2 linked regions of the Variovorax paradoxus B4 genome follow. The protein of the gene in region 1 interacts with the protein of each later gene in a pairwise test. Links are inferred from orthologs where the notes say so. Each region holds a gene or a part of one and is shown on either strand. Other genes may lie near its edges.

What was found.
Region 2: the proteins of VAPA_RS08225 (region 1) and purT interact in binary tests that used the Escherichia coli proteins (3 or more experiments, as listed by UniProt). The link is inferred for Variovorax paradoxus B4 from one-to-one orthologs.

What each region holds. Positions count from the first base shown.
Region 1 is NC_022247.1:1,795,376-1,805,370, forward strand. Bases 3,192-6,121 are described here. They hold VAPA_RS08225 (polyprenyl synthetase family protein), read left to right. Parts: upstream 3,192-4,162; coding sequence 4,163-5,080; downstream 5,081-6,121. Other genes in these bases: VAPA_RS08215 (aromatic ring-hydroxylating oxygenase subunit alpha), read right to left, coding at 3,192-3,686; VAPA_RS08220 (exodeoxyribonuclease VII small subunit), read left to right, coding at 3,900-4,166; dxs (1-deoxy-D-xylulose-5-phosphate synthase), read left to right, coding at 5,119-6,121. Outside these bases: VAPA_RS08195 (ABC transporter ATP-binding protein), read right to left, coding at 1-77; VAPA_RS08200 (DUF2796 domain-containing protein), read right to left, coding at 82-660; VAPA_RS08205 (sulfurtransferase), read right to left, coding at 657-1,565; VAPA_RS08210 (DMT family transporter), read right to left, coding at 1,603-2,520; more of VAPA_RS08215, read right to left, coding at 2,544-3,191; more of dxs, read left to right, coding at 6,122-6,975; TRAP transporter substrate-binding protein DctP, read left to right, coding at 7,088-8,170; VAPA_RS08240 (TRAP transporter large permease), read right to left, coding at 8,269-9,995.
Region 2 is NC_022247.1:5,383,759-5,393,667, forward strand. The notes cover bases 4,286-7,129. They hold purT (formate-dependent phosphoribosylglycinamide formyltransferase), read right to left. Parts: upstream 6,393-7,129; coding sequence 5,178-6,392; downstream 4,286-5,177. Other genes in these bases: VAPA_RS25165 (alpha/beta hydrolase), read right to left, coding at 4,286-5,060; VAPA_RS25175 (3-hydroxybutyryl-CoA dehydrogenase), read left to right, coding at 6,579-7,129. Also shown: VAPA_RS25140 (ABC transporter ATP-binding protein), read right to left, coding at 1-86; VAPA_RS25145 (ABC transporter ATP-binding protein), read right to left, coding at 289-1,116; VAPA_RS25150 (branched-chain amino acid ABC transporter permease), read right to left, coding at 1,113-2,189; VAPA_RS25155 (branched-chain amino acid ABC transporter permease), read right to left, coding at 2,284-3,159; VAPA_RS25160 (helix-turn-helix domain-containing protein), read right to left, coding at 3,175-4,005; more of VAPA_RS25165, read right to left, coding at 4,116-4,285; more of VAPA_RS25175, read left to right, coding at 7,130-7,427; VAPA_RS25180 (crotonase/enoyl-CoA hydratase family protein), read left to right, coding at 7,464-8,279; VAPA_RS25185 (serine hydrolase domain-containing protein), read left to right, coding at 8,320-9,621; VAPA_RS25190 (type III pantothenate kinase), read right to left, coding at 9,628-9,909. UniProt on the Escherichia coli protein: Involved in the de novo purine biosynthesis. Catalyzes the transfer of formate to 5-phospho-ribosyl-glycinamide (GAR), producing 5-phospho-ribosyl-N-formylglycinamide (FGAR). Formate is provided by PurU via hydrolysis of 10-formyl-tetrahydrofolate.

The sequences.
Region 1 (9,995 bases):
GGCCACGAGAAGCGCAGCCCTTCGGCGGCGAGCACCACGCGCAATGGCGCGGCCTCGCCCTGGGGGACGGTGCTCACAGCGTCACTTGCCCCAGGTCAGGCGAACGGGCTGGGCGGCCTGCGCGCCTGCCGGGCGCTTGAGCTGGCGCTTGAACTGGCCTTGTGCGGAAGCAATCTGCGAATCGATCTGGCGCGTGCCCTTGAAGGCGGAGAAAAGATTCACGTCGATGAACTTTGCCGCGGCCGCGTTGGTGCAGTTGAAGGAAAAAGTGGCGTCGAGGTCGGCATGGCCCGCGGGCTCGCCCGGGTCGGGACTGCCGAGGCCCAGTGCGCTGGAGCGCAGCTCGACCGGGCCGAGCTTGCAGTTGGCGGCCGGGTCGATGGCAAAGAGCTTGTCGGCCGCGCGCAGCTGGGCGATGGCGTCCTCGGCGGTCTTCTTCTCGGCATCGGTCTTGGGCGCGCGCTCGAAGCCGACGATGTTGTCGAGCGGGGACTCCATGTTGATCACGACCGTGGGGCCGTCGATGGCCACGTCGAGCTTGAGCTGGCCGTGCACATGCGCATGCTGCTGCTGGGCCTGGGCGGAAAGAAAGGGGGCTGCGAACAGTGCCGCGGCGAATGCGAAGCCGGATGAAATGCGTCGAAGTCGGATCTGTTTCATGGTTCTGCGCCTTGCCGGGTCGGCAGCCCCGGCGTGTTGCTCCATTCGCTCCAGCTGCCGGCATAGAGCGCTGTCGTCCCAAGGCCCGCGATCTGCATCGCGAGCAGGTTGGGCACAGCGCTCACGCCGCTGCCGCATTGATGGACGACCGTCGCCGGATCGCGTCCCGCGAGCAGCGCGTCGAACTCGGCGCGCAATTGCGATGCCGGCTTGAACTTGCCGTCGGGGCCGAGGTTCTCGGCGAAGGGCCGGTTCAGAGCCCCGGGGATGTGACCCGCGATGGGGTCCAGAGGTTCCACCTCTCCGCGATAACGTGCGGCGGCACGCGCGTCGATCAGGTTCTGGTCAGGCTGGCCGAGCCGGCGCACCACGGCGTCGGTGGTCACGAGCCTTGCCAGCGGTTCGCCCGGCACGAAGTTCGACTGGAAGTGCGCCGGCTCCTCGCGGTTCGTGACTTCGCCGCCCGCGGCCTGCCACGCCTGCAGGCCGCCGTCGAGCACGGCCACGGCATCGTGGCCCATCCACTTGAGCATCCACCAGAGCCGGCCGCAATAGTTGGCGCCGTTGCGGTCGTACGCCACGGCCTGCATGTTGTTGGAAAAGCCGATGCTCGACAGCCAGGCCGCGAACCTCTCGCGGCTCGGCAGCGGATGGCGCCCGCCCGAGGCCGGCACGCCGTCTTCCTGCGCAATGACCACGTCGCCATGCGAGCCGGGCACGCCGTGCTTCGCGCTGAGGTGGGCGTCGAGGTCGGCATGCAGTGCGCCGGGGATGTGCGCAGCGGCATATTGCTGCGCGCCGGCTTCGGGCTTCATGAGGTCGAAGCTGCAGTCGAAGACCATGAGGGGCACGTCGCCAGCCTGCAGCTGCTGGAGTTGTTCGACGCTGACGAGGGTGGTGCACATGGCGGGGTTCCTTCGTTGTCGACGGGTTCGATGCGGATCAGTGTTCTTCGGCCGGCGCCTTGGGCACTGCACGCTGGCGCAGCACGGTGGCCGCAATGCCGCTCACGATGATGAGCGCCATGCCGGCCCAGCCGGCGGCGTCGATGCGGTCGTCGAACAGCACCACGCTGTAGAACGCCGCAAAGATGATGCCGGAGTACTGCAGGTTGGCCACCAGGAGCGTACCGGCCTGCGTCTTGGCCGTGGCGTAGGCGCGCGTCATGCAAAGCTGCCCGAGAGCCGCCAGGAGGCCGATCGGCAGCAGCCACAGCGCATGCTGCCACGTCCAGGAGTTTCCGTCCGAAAACCCGGTGGCAGCCGTGGCGAAAGCGCCGGCCACGGCCGAGCCGGCCGCGAAATAGAACACCGTGCGCAGCTCGGGTTCGCCGATGCGCGACAGCGCCACCACCTGCATGTAGGCGAATGCGGCCGTGAGGCCCGACAGCAGGCCCAGCATCCCCGCGAAGCCGTCGCTGCCGCTGACCGAAGGCTTGAGCATCAGCACCACGCCGACGAAGCCCGCGAGCACGGTCAGCGCGAGCGTGCCCTGCAGCGGCGGGCGCTCGATGCGGCCATCGCGCCCGGGCACCGGCACCCAGGCCAGCAGCGCGCCGCCGACCAGGAAGGCCGCGATCCACACGCTGCTCATGTAGTTGAGCGTGACGGCCGTGGCCAGCGGCATGTGGGCAATGGCATAGAACCACGCGCCGAGCGACACCACGCCGATGGTGCTGCGCCAGGCATGCATGCCGGGGTAGCGGGTGGCCATGGAGACGCCGCGGTTGCGCGCCAGCAGCCACAGGAACACGATGCCGATCAGGCCGCGCCCGAGCACCATCTCGCCGCTGTTGAACCAGGCCGAGGCGATCTTCACGACCACGCTCATGGTGGCGAACAAAAAGGCGCCGAGCACCATCCAGAGTGCTTGCACTGCTCGGCTCAGGCGTTGTTCTGCATCGCGCTGCGGTACCACTCGTGGAACTGCTGCATGCCGTCTTCCATCGGGCTCTGGTAGGGGCCGCTCTCGTCGTCGCCGCGCAGCATGAGCGCGCGGCGGCCGGCGTCCATGCGCTCGGCGATCTCGTCGTCTTCCACGCAGGTTTCCATGTAGGCGGCCTGCTGGGCCTCGACGAATTCGCGCTCGAAGGCCACGATTTCCTCGGGGTAGAAGAACTCGATCATGTTGAGCGTCCTGGTGGGGCTCACCGGATGCAGCGTCGACACGGTGAGCACGTGCGGATACCACTCGACCATCACGTGCGGGTAGTAGGTGAGCCAGATGGCGCCGTACTTGGGCGGCTTGCCTTCGCGGTACTTGAGCAGCTGCTCCTGCCACTTCTGGTAGATGGGGCTGCCCGCGCGGCCGAGCCGGTTGGCCACGCCCACGGTCTGCACCGAGAAGTTGCGGTTGAACTCCCAGCGCAGGTCGTCGCAGGTGACGAAGCTGCCCAGGCCGGGATGGAACGGGCCGACGTGGTAGTCCTCGAGGTAGACCTCGATGAAGGTCTTCCAGTTGTAGTTGCACTCGTGCAGCTCGACCCGGTCGAGCGCGTAGCCCGTGAAGTCGAGGTCGGCACGCGGGCCGAGTTCGGCCATGTCGGCCGCCACGTCGCGCCCGCCGCCGTCGGGGCCGCGTTCGAACAGCAGGCCGTTCCACTCGGTGAGCGGATAGTTGTGCAGGTTGAGGCAGGGGTCCTGCTGGAAGTGCGGCGCGCCGATCAGCGTGCCCGTGGTGCGCGCGTCGCTCGCCGCATAGGTCCAGCGGTGCAGCGGGCACACGATGTTGCCGCCGGTCTGGCTGTCGAGCTGGCCGCGGCCCTGCAGGATCAGCGCCTGCCGGTGGCGGCACACGTTGGAAATGAGTTCCACGCCCTTGGGCGTGTGCACCAGCGCGCGGCCCTGGTGCTCCTGCGGCAGGGTGTGGAAGTTGCCGGGCTCGGGCACGGCAAGCCGGTGGCCCACGTAGCGCGGGCCGTGCGCGAACAGCGTTTGCATTTCGCGCGCATAGAGCGACTCGTCGAAGTACGCGGAAACTGGAAGTTGGCTCGTGGCCTGCTGCAGTTGAAGACTTAAATCAGACATGGAGGACCTGACCAAGCTCCCCACAGGGAGAAAAAAGGAAAAGACGGAAGGCGCCGTCTGGAGGGCGACGGCCCGAAGAGTTGTGCCGGGTTGGCCGGCATGGGAAGCCAGGATTGTACCCAAGGGGGCAGCACAGTGCCCGTGGCGCGCCACATGCCGGCGCCCGTTTGGTTCCCCGCCCTAAAATGCGCGGTTTCACACTCGTTGTCTCGCATGCCCAAGGTCCCTTCTTCCTCCACGTCCAGCCCGGCAGCCACGCCCGACACGGGGCCGCTGCCGGCCAGCTACGAAGCCGGGCTCCAGGAGTTGGAACAATTGGTTGCAGAACTCGAGTCGGGCCAGTTGCCGCTCGACCAGTTGCTCGGCAGCTACCAGCGCGGTGCGGCGCTGCTCGCCTTCTGCCGCGAAAAGCTCCAGGCGGTCGAAGACCAGATCAAGGTGCTCGACGCGGGCAGCCTCAAGCCCTGGACCGCCGAATGAGCGCGGTTAAAGCGGTGGAATGGGATGCTGCACGCCTGGCCAGCTGGAGCGACCCGTACCTGGCGCGCGTCGAGGCGGCGCTTTCGCGCTGGGTCGGCGTCGATGCGCCGGTGCTGCTCGGCGATGCCATGCGCTATGCCGTGCTGGACGGCGGCAAGCGGCTGCGGCCGCTCCTGGTGCTGGCCGCGAGCGAAGCGGTCGGCGGCAATGCGGCTGCGGCGCTGCGCGCGGCCTGTGCAACGGAACTGATCCACGCCTACTCGCTGGTGCACGACGACCTGCCGAGCATGGACAACGACGTGCTGCGGCGTGGCAAGCCCACGGTGCACGTGAAGTTCGGCGAAGCCGATGCGCTGCTGGCCGGCGATGCCTTGCAGGCCCTGGCCTTCGAGCTGCTGACGCCCGACGGCGACGAGATTCCCGCATCGATCCAGGCCATGCTGTGCCGGTTGCTCGCGCGTGCCGCGGGCAGCCAGGGCATGGCGGGCGGGCAGGCCATCGACCTGGCCAGTGTGGGCCTGGCGCTGAACGAAGCGCAGCTGCGCGAAATGCACCGCCTGAAAACCGGCGCGCTGCTGCAGGGCAGCGTCGAGATGGGCGCGGCCTGTGCCGGTGCCGTGGCATCCGATGCGCTGGCCGCCCTGCGCGACTACGGCGCCGCCATCGGCCTGGCGTTCCAGGTGGTCGACGACATTCTCGACGTCACGGCCGATTCGCAGACCCTCGGCAAGACGGCCGGCAAGGATGCGGCCGCCGACAAGCCCACCTATGTTTCGCTGTGGGGCCTCGACGGCGCGCGTGCGCAGGCGAGGCAGCTGCTGGCCGAATCGCTTGCGGCGCTGGACCGCAGCGGCCTTGCCGATACCGCGGCCTTGCGCGCGCTGGCCCACATGGTCGTCGACCGCGACCGATGAACAACTCACAGATGGACAAGAAGACCCACGACGTTCCCATGGCTGCGCTGCTTCCCACGCTTCACGATCCATCCCCGATCCGCCAATTCGACCGCGCCCAGCTCAAGCAGCTGTGCGACGAGGTGCGCGCCTGCGTGCTCGACAACGTCTCGCGCACCGGCGGCCACCTGAGTTCCAACCTCGGCACGGTCGAGCTCACCGTCGCGCTGCACCATGTGTTCAACACGCCGCACGACCGCCTGGTGTGGGACGTGGGCCACCAGACCTATCCGCACAAGATCCTGACCGGCCGGCGCGAGCGCATGCCCACGCTGCGCCAGATCGGGGGCATCTCGGGCTTTCCGCAGCGCAGCGAGAGCGAATACGACACCTTCGGCACGGCGCACTCGTCGACCAGCATCTCGGCTGCGCTCGGCATGGCCATGGCGGCCAAGCAGAAGGGCGAGGACCGCCATTCCGTGGCCATCATCGGCGACGGCGCGCTCACGGCCGGCATGGCCTTCGAGGCGCTCAACAACGCCGGCGTGTGCGACTGCAAGCTGCTGGTGATCCTGAACGACAACGACATGTCGATCAGCCCGCCCGTGGGTGCGCTCAACCGCTACCTCGCGCAGCTGATGAGCGGCAACTTCTACGCCGCGGCCAAGAACGTCGGCAAGAGCGTGCTGCGTGCCGCGCCGCCGCTGTTCGAACTGGCCAAGCGCTTCGAGCAGCATGCCAAGGGCATGGTGGTGCCGGCCACGCTGTTCGAGCAGTTCGGCTTCAACTACGTCGGTCCCATCGACGGCCACGACCTCGATTCGCTGGTGCCCACGCTCGAGAACCTCAAGCACCTGGACGGCCCGCAGTTCCTGCACGTGGTCACCAAGAAGGGGCAGGGCTACAAGCTGGCCGAGGCCGATCCGGTGGCCTACCACGGGCCCGGCAAGTTCGATCCGCAGGTCGGGCTGATCAAGCCCACCGCGGTGGCCAAGCAGACCTTCACGCAGGTCTTCGGCCAGTGGCTGTGCGACATGGCCGCACACGACGGCCGGCTGGTGGGCATCACGCCGGCCATGCGCGAAGGCTCGGGGCTGGTCGAGTTCGAGCAGCGCTTTCCCGACCGGTACTACGACGTCGGCATTGCCGAACAGCATGCCGTCACCTTCGCGGCGGGCCTGGCCTGCGAAGGCCTGAAGCCCGTGGTGGCGATCTACTCGACCTTCCTGCAGCGCGCCTACGACCAGCTGATCCACGACGTCGCGATCCAGAACCTGCCGGTGGTGTTCGCGCTCGACCGCGCCGGCCTCGTGGGCGCCGACGGCGCCACGCACGCGGGCGCCTACGACATCCCGTTCCTGCGCTGCATTCCCAACATGAGCATTGCCTGCCCGGCCGACGAGCGCGAGTGCCGCCAGCTGCTGTCGAGCGCCTACGAGCAGAACCACCCGGTGGCCGTGCGTTATCCGCGCGGGGCCGGCGCCGGCGTGGTGCCGCACCTCGCGCTCGACGCGCTGCCGTTCGGCAAGGGCGAAGTGCGCAGGGAGGGCCAGCGCATCGCCATCCTCGCCTTCGGCACCCTGCTGTACCCGGCGCTCACGGCGGCCGAATCGCTCGACGCCACGGTGGTCAACATGCGCTGGGCCAAGCCGCTCGACGTCGAGCTGCTGCTGAAGGTGGCGGGCACGCACGACGCCATCGTCACGCTCGAAGAGGGGGCCGTCATGGGCGGCGCGGGCAGTGCGGTGCTCGAGGCACTGCAGGCGGCCAACGTGCAAAGGCCGGTGCTGCAACTGGGCCTGCCCGACCGCTTCATCGAGCATGGCGATCCGGGCAAATTGCTCGCGTCGATCGGGCTCGATGCGGCCGGCATTGCCGCCTCGATCACGCAGCGCTTCGGTGCCGCCGCAGGGTAAACCCCCGCCGGCCGCGTGTAAGCGCGTTTTTACAATAAGCAAGACTTACAAAAGTCCTCGACGCGGCCACAAGCCGCGTTTCGTTTTTTCCAATGCACTCGGAGTGAATTCAATGGATCGTCGTTCCCTCATCAAAAACGCCGGCATCGCTGGCGTTCTGGCCGCCGGCATTGCGCCCGCAGTTCATGCGCAGGCGGCCGTCCGCTGGCGCCTGGCATCGAGCTTTCCCAAGTCGCTCGACACCATCTACGGCGGCGCGGAGGTCTTCGCCAAGGCGGTCAGGGCCATGTCGGGCGGCAAGTTCGAAATCTCGGTTCATGCCGGCGGCGAGCTGATGCCTCCCTTCGGCGTGGTGGACGGCGTGCAGAACGGCTCGGTCGAGATGTGCCACACCGTGCCCTACTACTTCTACGGCAAGAACCCCGCATTCGCGCTGGGCTCGGCCATTCCGTTCGGCCTGAACTCGCGCCAGATGAACGCGTGGATGATGCACGGCAACGGCCGCAAGCTCATGAACGAGTTCTACGCCAAGTACAACATGCTGAGCTTTGCCGGCGGCAACACGGGCTGCCAGATGGGCGGCTGGTACCGCAAGGAAATCAAGTCGCCGGCCGATTTCAAGGGCATGAAGATGCGCCTGGGCGGCGGCCTCATCGGCGACGTCATGACCAAGCTGGGCGCGGTGCCGCAGAGCATCCCCGGCGGCGAGATCTACCAGTCGCTCGAAAAGGGCACGCTGGATGCCGCCGAATGGGTCGGCCCCTATGACGACCAGAAGCTCGGCTTCAACAAGGTGGCACCGTTCTACTACTACCCCGGCTGGTGGGAAGGCGGTCCGGAAGTGGACTTCTTCATCAACCAGAAGGCGTTCGACGGCCTCTCGGCCGAGAACAAGGCCATCGTGGAAGCGGCTGCCGCCGTGGCTTCGTCCGACATGCTCGCCAAGTACGACGCGCTGAACCCCACCGCGCTGAAGCAGCTGGTGGCGTCCAAGACCAAGGTGCTGCCGTTCTCGCAGGCCGTGCTTGACGCCTCCTTCAAGGCCTCGATGGAAGTGTTCGCGGAGAACGACGCCAAGAGCCCAGAGTGGAAGAAGATCTACGCCGACCTGCGCACGTTCCAGCGCGACCAGGTGCTGTGGTTCCGCTTCGCCGAGTCGGCCTTCGACAGCTTCATGTCCAAGCAGAAGCTCTGATCCGCGGGCTTCGGCCCGGCCAAAGAAAAGCCCGCGTCACGCGGGCTTTTTTTCGTGTGCGGCCCGCGCGTTGCGCGGGCCTGGAACCAGGGGACGGGCTACTTCTTCTTGTCCCGCTCCATCGATTCCAGCATGGCCTTCATCGGATCCTCCTCGGCCGCCGGGGCCGCCACGCCGTCCCCGGGTGCCGAGGCCCCGGTTTCGGGCGCAGGTGCCGGTGCGCCACCCGCATCGGGCGCCGGCACTTCGGGCGCCGGCACCTCGGGCGTGGAGCCCGGCATGTTGGCTTCCATCTCGCGCATGACCTTGTCGAGGTCATAGACCTCTTTCTTGTCCAGCCCGCTCGACACGATGCCCGGGAACGCAATGATCAGGCCGACCATCGTGAGCTGGATCAGCAGGAACGGCACGGCGCCCCAGTAGATCTGCATGGTGGTGACGGGCTCGATCTGCTTGCCCGTGACTCGGTCCTTGTAGGCCTTGGTCGGCGCCACGCTGCGCAGGTAGAACAGCGCAAAGCCGAATGGCGGATGCATGAACGAAGTCTGCATGTTCACCGCCAGCAGCACGCCGAACCAGATCAGGTCGATGCCCAGCTTGTCGGCCACCGGTGCCAGCAGCGGCACCACGATGAACGACAGCTCGAAGAAGTCGAGGAAGAACGCCAGGAAGAACACCATGACGTTCACCACGATCAGGAAGCCCAGCTGGCCGCCCGGTACCTTGGCCAGCAGGTGCTCCACCCAGCGCGGACCGTCCACGCCCTGGAACACCAGGCCGAAGATCGTGGCGCCGATCAGGATGAACACCACGAAGCACGACAGCTTGGTGGTGGTGTTGAGCGCCTGCTTGAGCAGCGACATGCTCATTCGCCGGCGCACCGTGGCCATGATGAGCGCACCCATGGCACCCATCGCGCCGCCTTCGGTCGGCGTGGCAACGCCCAGGAAGATGGTGCCGAGCACGAGGAAGATCAGCAGCAGCGGGGGAATGAGCACGAAGGTCACGCGCTCCGCCATGCGCGAGAGCAGGCCCAGGCGCGTGACGCGGTTGATGACGGCAATGACCAGCGCCAGCAGCACGCCGGCGCACATCGACACCACGATGGTCTCGTCGGTGGCCACGCTCGTGACTTCTTCGCCCTTCCACCAGGTATGGATGTCGGCAATGTGCCGGGCGAACCATACCGAGGCCACGACGCAGACCGCGGTGAGCACCAGCAGCGAGGGGCCGCCGCTCTTGCCGTTGTCCTCGCGCAGCGTGCGCGCTTCCGGCGGCAGGGCCGGCACCCACGAGGGCTTGAACAGGGCGAGCAGGATCACGTAGCCCGCATACATGCCCATCAGCAGGAAGCCGGGCAGGAAGGCGCCCTTGTACATGTCGCCGACGCTGCGGCCGAGCTGGTCGGCCAGGATGATCAGCACCAGAGAAGGCGGAATGATCTGTGCCAGCGTGCCCGAGGCCGCGATCACCCCTGTCGCCAGGCGCCGGTCGTAGCCGTAGCGCATCATGATCGGTAGCGAAATCAGGCCCATCGAGATCACCGAAGCCGCCACCACGCCCGTGGTGGCCGCGAGCAGCGCACCCACGAACACCACGGCCAGCGCGAGGCCGCCGCGGATCGGGCCGAACAGCTGGCCGATGGTCTCGAGCAGGTCTTCGGCCATGCCGCTGCGCTCGAGGATCAGCCCCATGAGCGTGAAGAACGGAATCGCCAGCAGCGTGTCGTTCTGCATGATGCCGAAGAGCCGCAGCGGCATGGCCTGCAACAGGGCTTCGGGCAACAGCCCGAGCTCGATGCCGACGAAGCCGAAGAACAGCCCGC
Region 2 (9,909 bases), 3.6 Mb from region 1 along the record:
CTGACTTTCAGGCTCACGCCTCTTATGGCTTTGATGGGGCCGTAGGCGCTTTCGACGTTGAGCAGCTGGAGGACGACGTCGGTCATGGCGTTGTCCCTCGAGGGTTTGACAAGGGCGGGGAGCGCAGCGTTTCGCGGATCAGGGCTCGCAGCTGTTTGAGCGAAGCGAGTTCTGCGAGCCTCCGCAAAACGCGAGCACCGCAGGGGAGCCGCGAAGCGGCCGGCACAGTGGGGGCGACCGCGCCGCACCGCATACCGGGCGCCTCCAACGAAGCAGCGAACAGGACATTCACGCCGCCACCCTCCTCAAGCTGCTCACGTCATCCACAGTCCCAAGGTAAGCCTCGACAACCCGCGCATCCGCCTGCACCTCGCGCGGAGTGCCAGTCGCCAGCACCTCGCCCATGTTCATGGCCAGCAAGCGATCCGACACCTTCGACACCAGAGACATGTCGTGCTCGACCATCAGCACGGAGACTCCCAGCTCATGCTGGATGTCCTGGATCCAGAACGCCATGTCCGCCGTCTCCTCGACGTTGAGCCCGGACGACGGCTCGTCGAGCAGCAGCAGCTTGGGCTCGGTGCACAGCGCACGCGCGAGCTCCACCACCTTGCGCACGCCGTACGGCAGGCCGGCCACCATCGAGTCGCGGTGATGCTGCAAGTCCAGCAGGTCGATCACCTGCTCCGCTTTCTCGCGCGCCGCAATCTCCGCGCGCCGCGTGGCGGGCGTGAAGAACACCTCGCTCCAGAACCCCGTCTGCCGGTGCGTGTGACGGCCGATCAGCAGGTTGTGAAGGACAGTGGCATGTTCGAACAGCTCGATGTTCTGGAAAGTGCGCGCAATGCCGAGCGCCGCAATCGCATGGGGCGCCTGCTGCGTCAGCGCCAGCGGCCCCGACGTATCCCCATGCCACATGATCTCGCCCATCGTCGGCGTGTAGATCCGGCTGATCAGGTTGAACACCGTCGTCTTGCCCGCGCCGTTCGGGCCGATCAGCGTGAACACCTCGCCGCGGCGCACATCGAAGCTCACCTTGTTGACCGCGAGCACGCCGCCGAAGCGCACGCTCAGGTCCTTGGCCGAAAGAAGAATGTCGCCGCTGCTGCTCGTCATCTCAATCGGTCCGACTTGGTGAACGACTTCTGCCGCTTGAACAGCCCCTTGCGGTAGAACGGGAAGAGTTGCAGCCAGGTACGGATCTTGAGCCAGCGGCCATACAGCCCCAGCGGCTCGAACAGCACGAACGCGATCAGCACCACGCCGTACACCAGCCCCTGCAGCCCCGGCGCCTGGCCGATCACGGCCGGCAGCCAGTCCTTGCCCATCGAGATCAGCTGCGGCATCGCAATCAGGAAGATCGCGCCCAGGAATGCACCATGCACCGAGCCCAGGCCGCCGATCACCACCATCAGCAGCAGGTCGATCGACTGCAGGATGTTGAACTGGTCCGGCGAGATGAAGCTCAGCTTGTGCGCATACAGCGCGCCGCCCAGGCCCGCGAGCGCGGCCGAGATCGCGAACGACATCGTCTTGTAGCGCGCAAGGTGAATGCCCATGCTCTGCGCCGAGATCTCCGAATCGCGAATCGCGACGAAGGCGCGGCCGGTCGGCGAACGCAGCAGGTTCAGGATGCCGAGCGTGCTGAGCACCGCCACCACCAGGCACAAGAAGTAGAAGCCGTTGCCCGACCCGAGCGACCAGCCGAAGAGCTGCGGCGACTTCACATGCAGCCCCGCGTTGCCGCCCGTCACGCTCTCCCAGCGCGCGAACACTTCCTCGACGATGAAGCCGAACGACAGCGTGGCGATGCCCAGGTAGATGCCCTTCACGCGCAAGGCCGGCAGCGCGACCACCACGCCCACCGCCGCCGACAGCGCCGCGGCCGCCAGCAGAGCAATCGGGAACGGCACGCCCAGGTTGGTCAGCACGCCTTGCGTGTAGGCGCCAGCACCGAGGAACGCCGCATGCCCGATGGAGAACTGCCCCGTGAAGCCCGCCAGCAGCATCAAGCCCAAGCCGACGATGCCGTAGATCAGCACGAAGGTCAGCTGCGCGAGCCAGTACTCGTCGATCGCCCATGGCGCGACGATGAGGAACGCGACCAGCAGGCCGTACCAGAACACATGCCCGCCGTGCCGCGCGAGGCGGATGTCCTGGTCGTAGCTGGTCTTGAAGATGAAGCGCATGGGTCAGGTCCGTCGCCGGGCCGCCCCAAGGCGGACCTGCGCCCCCTCGGGGGACAGCGAGTACACGAAGTGACGAGCGTGGGGGCACATGCGTCTACACCTTCTTGCGCAGCTTCTCGCCGAACAGGCCGTTGGGCTTGATCATCAGCATCAGCAGCACCACGATGTACGGGGCCGTGTCCTTGAAGCCGTCGGGCAGGTAGAAGCCCGCGAACGATTCGACGATGCCGATCACCAGCCCGCCGACGATCGCGCCCGGCAGGCTGCCGAAGCCACCCACCACCGCGGCCGGAAAGGCCTTGAGCCCGATGAAACCCATGTTCGCGTGCACGAAGGTGATGGGCGCGAGCAGCATGCCGGCAATGGCGGCAACCGCCGCCGCGAGCCCCCACACCAATCCATTCAGGCGCTTCACCGGAATGCCCATGTAGTACGCCGCGAGCTGGTTCTGCGACGAGGCCTGCATCGCGATGCCCAGCTTGCTGTAGCGGAACATCGCGAACAAAAGGCCGCACAGGATGGCGGTGGCGATGATGATCGCGAGCTGTTCGAGGTTGACCACCAGCCCGCCCAGCTTCCAGATCTGGTCCTTGTAGGGCACCGGCAGCGTGTGGGTGTCGGTGCCGATGCCCGGCACCATGGTGATGAGCCCGCGCGCCACGTAGGCGATGCCGATGGTGAGCATCACGATCGAGAATTGCGGCTGCCCGAGGATCGGGCGGATCACCACCAGCTCGAGCAGCACGCCGAAGGCCGCCATCGCCACCACCGCAAGGATGGCCGCGAGCCAGAACGGCAAGCCGAACAGCGACATGCCGGCAAACGCGCCGAAGGCGCCGAGCATCATCAGGTCGCCCTGCGCGAAGCTCACGGTTTCGGTGGCCTTGTAGATCAGCACGAAGCCCAGTGCGATCAGCCCATAGATGCAACCTTGCGCAATGCCCGACAGCAGGAGTTGGAGGATCTGCATGGGGCCTCTTCGCGCCTACTGCCTGAGGCCGCCGGCCGCGTCGTGCAGCGCGAGGCGGCGCGAGCCGGCCAGGATGTCGCTGGGCTTCAGGCCGTAGACCTGGCGGATCGAATGGCTGAAGTGCGTCGAGTCGGGGTAGCCGGTGTCCAGCGCGATGTCGGTCAGCGTGCTGGCCTGGCGCACGTAGCGCAGCAGGCTGCGCGCGCGCTTCCAGGCGCGGAAGGCGCGAAACGCCATGCCGGTTTCCTGCTTGAACAGATGCAGGAAGCGCGAGAAGGAAAGATGCACCGAAGCCGCGCAGTCTTCGGCCGAAGTGGGTGCGGCCGGGTCGGCGTTGATGGCGTCGATGACCTTGCGGATGCGCGCATCGAGCGCACGCGGTGCCAGTGGCTCGCCGAAGAACAGGGCATCGAAATCGAAGCCGTCGAAGTTCATGCCGCGGCCCGACGCGGCGAGCAGGTGCGCATGGGCATCGCGCATGTGCCGCACGAAGACCGGTGCATCGACCGGCCCGCAGTGCTGCATGAAGGCCGGCATGCGGGCGGGATCGACCGACTCCGATTCGATCAGCAGGTTGAAGACGAGCGGATGCGCGCTTTCCACCCGGTGCGGCACCTGTGGCGGCACCACCAGCAGTTCGCCCGTCTGCCAGGCGCCCCCGCCGATGCGCAGGCGGTTCGGCGGCGCGCCCGCGGGCGACACGTACACGCCGTGCCCGCCCATCGTGCGCTCGGCGGCGGCCCCGAGCAGCCCGGCGTAGAACACGCGCTGGTGCGTGAGCCACATCAGGCGCTCCCCGCGCTGCGCGCCGCCGCTTTCCGGCGGCGCCGTCTTCGTTCGCTGCATGGTGTCTGTCTCCTGCATCGGGCCGCCGTCGGCCAGGGGCCGGCGTTGCGTTGGCTGGATCGTAGCGGCGAGGGCCGGCTGCGCGGCGTGCATTTGCGCGGGGACTTTCCCTAGGCCGGCGCCAGCGCGCGGCGGAGTTCGGCGCTGCACAGCGCAACGGCCGTATCGGCCTCGTCGAGCACCTTGCCCATGGTGATGAAGCCGTGGATCTGGCGCTCGAAGCAGACGTACGCGGCGCGGTTGCCGGCGGCGGTCAATGCCTCGGCGTAGGCCATGCCTTCGTCGCGCAGCGGGTCGTAGCCGGCCGTGAGCACCAGCGCGGGCGGCAGGCCCGAGAGATCGGCGTGCAGCAGCGGCGATGCGCGCCAGTCGAGGTCGCTCCCGGCGTCCTCGATGTAGTGATCGTGGAAGTAGGTCATCGTGTCGCGGGTCAGCAGGTAGCCCTGGCCATTGGCCTGGTGCGAGGGATGGCCGCGGCGCATGTCGGTGGCGGGATAGATCAGCAGCTGGAAGGCGATGGGCAGGTCGCCGGCATCGCGCGCGGCAATGGCCGCCACCGCCGCCAGGTTGCCGCCCGCACTGTCGCCGCCCACCGCGAGGCGGCCTGCATCGAGACCGAGCGAGTCGGCCTCGCGACGCACCCAGCGGGTGGCGGCCAGCACGTCGTCGACCGCGGCCGGGAAGCGATGCTCCGGCCCCATGCGGTAGTCGATCGACGCGACCGCGCAGCCCGCGCCGTTGGCGAACGAGCGGCACAGCACGTCGTGCGTGTCGAGGTCGCCGATGACCCAGCCACCACCGTGGAAGTACACGAGCACCGGCAGCGCGGCATGGGCGGAGGTGCCCAGCGGACGATAGAGGCGCATCGGGATGGTGCCGTGCGGCCCCTCGGCCTTCAGGTCGCGAACTTCGGCGACCGGCGGGGGCTCGGGTTGCGTGGCGGCACGCCGCTCGCGATAGAAGGCGCGCGCCTCGGCCGGCGAAAGCGTGTGGGTCGGCGGGATGCCGCGCGCCTCGATGAAGTCGAGCAAGGCGCGCGCCTGGGGGTGCAGCATGGTGTCTCCGGTGGGGTCGGGTGGCGTTCGCCCGATCTCATCCGCACGATGCCCGTGCGCTCCCGGCGCGGCTTGCGAAAACTGGCTGTGCTGGGGCTGTGCTGGGGCTCGTGCCGCTCAGGCCTTGCGCGGCTTCACGCGCGAGGCGGCTTCCTTCGCGAGCTTGCGGGCGGTGCCGGTGTCGGCCGCATGCACCAGCGCCACGCCCATGCGGCGCTTCGCAAAGCTCTCGGGCTTGCCGAACAGGCGGATGTCGCTGCCGGGCACCTGCAAGGCGTCGGCCACGCCGTCGAAGGCGATGCCGGCGGCGTCGACGCCGCCATAGATCACCGCGCTGGCGCCCGGGCTCTTGAGCGAGGTGTCCACCGGCAGGCCGAGGATGGCGCGGGCATGCAGCTCGAATTCGTTCTGCCATTGCGTGGCCATGGTCACCATGCCGGTGTCGTGCGGACGCGGGCTCACTTCGCTGAACCAGACCTCGTCGCCCTTCACGAACAGCTCGACGCCGAACAACCCCTGGCCACCAAGATCGGACGTGACGGCCTGCGCGATCTGCTGCGCCTTCTGCAGCGCGGCCGTCGCCATGGGGTGCGGCTGCCAGCTTTCCACATAGTCGCCGCTGACCTGCACATGGCCGATGGGTTCGCAGAACTGGGTCTGCACCGCACCGGCCGCGTCCTTGGCGCGCACGGTCAGGAGCGTGATCTCGTAGTCGAAGTCGATGAAGCCTTCGACGATCACGCGGCCGTGGCTCACGCGGCCGCCGGCCATGGCGTAGTCCCAGGCCTTCTGCACGTCGGCCGGGCCGTCGATCTTGCTCTGGCCCTTGCCGGAGCTGCTCATCACGGGCTTGACGATGCAGGGGTACCCAATTCCTTTTCCATCCACCCCGTCGATCGCCGCCTGCAGCTCGGCCAGCGAGTCGCAGAACTTGTAGGGGCTGGTCGGCACGCCCAGCGTCTCGGCGGCCAGGCGGCGGATGCCTTCGCGGTCCATCGTGAGGCGGGCGGCGCGGGCCGTGGGAATGACGCGCACCACGCCCGCGTCCTCCAGCTGCTGCAGCATCGGCGTGGCGATGGCCTCGATCTCGGGCACCACGAGCTGCGGCTTCTCGGCCTCGATCAGCGCCTTGAGCTGCTCGGGGTCGCTCATGGTGATGGTGCGCGCGTGGTGGGCCACCTGCTGGCCGGGCGCGTTCTCGTAGCGGTCGACCGCGATGGTCTCTACGCCGAGGCGCTGCAGGGCAATCAGCACCTCCTTGCCGAGTTCGCCGGAGCCGAGCAGCATCACGCGGGTGGCGGAGGGGGAAAGAGGGGTGCCGAGGGTGGTCATGGTCGGGATCGGAAAGAGAGAAGAAAAAGCAATCGCCGCACTGTAAGCCACCCGCGGGCCACCCGTGTCACGCGCGGCAACGGCGGCCCGGCGGGGCTGCTTCACAATCGATCTCCTGCCGCGGTGGCGGCCTGGCGCCCCACCCGCTCCCCCTTTCCTTTTTTTTGTTCTTCAAGGAGTTTTCTCATGACTATCCAGACCGTCGGCATCATCGGTGCCGGAACAATGGGCAACGGCATCGCGCAGGCCTGCGCGGTGTCGGGCGTCAACGTGGTGATGATCGATGTCGCCCAGGCGGCGGTCGACAAGGGCCTGGCCACCGTGTCGGGCAGCCTCGACCGCCTGATCAAGAAAGAGAAGCTCACGGCCGAGCAGAAGGCCGCGGCGCTCGCACTGATCAAGGGCTCGACCAACTACGACGACCTGAAGGGCGCGCAACTGGTGATCGAGGCCGCCACCGAGAACCACGCGCTCAAGCTCAAGATCCTGAAGCAGGTCGACGAACTGGTGGCGCCCGAGGTGATCATTGCCTCCAACACCTCGTCGATCTCGATCACCCAGCTCGCGGCCGCCACCTCGCGCGCCGACCGCTTCATCGGCATGCACTTCTTCAACCCGGTGCCGATGATGGCGCTGGTGGAGCTGATCCGCGGCTACCTCACGAGCGACGCCACGCACGATGCCGTCAAGGCGCTGGCCGAGAAGCTGGGCAAGTCGCCGATCACGGTGAAGAACGCGCCGGGCTTCGTGGTCAACCGCATCCTGGTGCCGATGATCAACGAGGCCTTCTTCGTGCTGTCCGAAGGCATCGCCACGGCCGAGGACATCGATGCCGGCATGAAGCTGGGCTGCAACCAGCCCATCGGCCCGCTGGCGCTGGCCGACATGATCGGGCTGGACGTGTGCCTGGCCGTGATGGAGGTGTACCTCGAACAGTTCGGCGACTCCAAGTACCGGCCGTGCCCGCTGCTGAAGGAGATGGTGGCGGCCGGCCAGCTGGGCCGCAAGACCGGACGCGGCGTCTATACGTACTGAGCGCGCAAGCCAGGAACAACAAAGGAGACAAGCGCCATGACCGTGACACCCACCACGCCGCCTGCGGAAGGCTGCATCGACACCCAGGTGATCGATCACGTGCTGCTGATCGGCATCAACCGCCCCGCCAAGCGCAACGGCTGGACGCCGCCGATGTTCAGGCAGCTGGCCGAGGCCTACACCCGGCTCGACGACGACCCGACGCTGCGCGTGGGCGTGCTGCATGCCTTCGGCGACCATTTCACGGCGGGCCTCGACCTGCCGGCGGTCACCGAGTACATGAAGCGCGGCGAGAAGGCCATTCCGGCCGGGCTGGTGGAGCCGCACGACTTCGGCCTGCCCGACTACCGCCGCCGCACCAAGCCGATGGTGGTGGCGGTGAAGGGCATCTGCTTCACGGTGGGCATCGAACTGATGCTGGGTGCCGACATCGTGGTGGCGGCCGACAATTGTCGCTTCTCGCAGATGGAAGTGCAGCGCGGCATCATGGCCACGGGCGGCGCCACGCTGCGCATGGCCGAGCGCGCGGGCGTGGGCAATGCCATGCTGCACCTGCTGACGGCCGACGAGTTCGACAGCGCCGAAGCCTACCGGCTCCACTTCGTGCAGAAGGTGGTGCCGGCCGGGCAGGAGCTCGACGCGGCGCTGGCCATCGCGCAGCGCATCGCGGCACAAGCCCCGCTGGCGGTGGTGGCCACGCGGCTCAACGTGATCAAGGCCGTGGAACACGGCCCGCTTGCGGCCGTGTCGGAATTCATCGAGACGCAGAAGCGCCTGTCGAACAGCGAAGACGCAGCCGAAGGCGTGCGCTCCTTCGTCGAGCGGCGGCCCGCGCGCTTCAGCGGCCGCTGATGACCTTTTCAAACGCACGGCGCTCGCCGCTGCCTTCACACTGTTCGCCGTGAACACCACCACCTCCTGCGCCCAGACGCCCGCGCCCGCCACGCCGCCCGATCCCACGGCCACCTCGGTCGGGGCCCTGGGGTGGATGAAGGGCTTTCCGCCCCCGCCCGACAGGCTGATCACCTTCGACGACCCGGCCGGCGGCGTGTTTCCGCGCACGCGCTGGAGCTTCTCGCATGTGCGCGAAACCGTGCCCACCGCCAACGTGTGGCGCGGCAGCAGCGCGGCCAGCCCGCTTCCGGCGGCGCCGCGCAGCGACATCGAGGCCGTCACCTTCAAGCCCCTGGGAAATGCCGGCAGCGACGAGACGCTGACCTTCGCCCAGATGATTCCGCGCACCTACACCGACGGCATCCTGGTGCTGCACCGCGGCCGCGTGGTCTACGAGAGGTACTTCGGCGCGCTCACGCCCGAGCGGCCGCACATCGCGATGTCGGTCACCAAGTCCTTCGTCGGCACGCTGGCGGCCATCCTCGCGGACGAAGGCAGGCTCGACCCGTCGGTGCCGGTCACCCGCTACCTGCCAGAACTCAAGGACACGGCCTATGGCGACGCCACGGTGCGCCAGGTGATGGACATGACCATCGGCGTGCACTACTCGGAAAACTACGCGGACCCGAAGGCCGAAATCTGGGACTATGCACGCGCCGGCGGCATGCTGGCGCAGGGCCCGAACTACGCGGGCCCGAAGTCCTTCTACGAATTTCTCGCGACGCTGAAGAAGAAGGAGGGCGCGCACGACGCCGCCTTTGCCTACAAGACGGTGAATGCCGAGGTGCTCGCCTGGATCCTGCGCCGCGCCAGCAACCGGTCGCTGGCCGACCTGCTGAGCGAGAAGATCTGGCGCCGCATCGGCGCCGAGCAGGACGCCTACTTCATGGTCGACCGCATCGGCACCGAGTCGGGCGGCGGCGGGCTCAATACCGTGCTGCGCGACCTCGCGCGCTTCGGCGAGACCATGCGCGACGGCGGGCGCGCGCCCAACGGGCTGCAGGCCATTCCAAAGGCGGTGGTCGAAGACATCACACGCGGCGGCGACCCCGCCAGGTTCGCCAAGGCCGGCTATGCGCTGCTGCCGGGCTGGTCGTACCGCAACATGTGGTGGGTCACGCACAACCCGCATGGCGCCTACATGGCGCGCGGCATCCACGGCCAGAGCATCTACGTCGATCCGAAGGCGGAAATGGTGATCGTGCGCTACGCCGCGCACCCGGTGGCGGCCAATGCGGACAACGATCCGCTGACGCTGCCGGCATTCCAGGCCGTGGCCGAAGCGCTCATGCGCCCCTGAGCTTTTTCAGGTCCATCCCGCGGCCCGCTCGCGGGCAATCACCAGCAGCCCGTCCATGATCAGGCTCTCGACCAGCTCGAAGTCCCCATTCATGACGGGCGCCATCTTCCAGCCCGCGCCGCCGGTCATGTAGCAGGCGGGCTCGGCGCCGCAATGCGAGCGCACGTGCTGCACCATGCGCTCGACGGCGCCGGCAATGGCATAGGTGCCGCCGCTGGTGAGCGCGTCACTCGTGTTGGTGGGGAATTCGCGCACCTCGCCGGTCGGCACATGCAGGCCCGCCGTGCC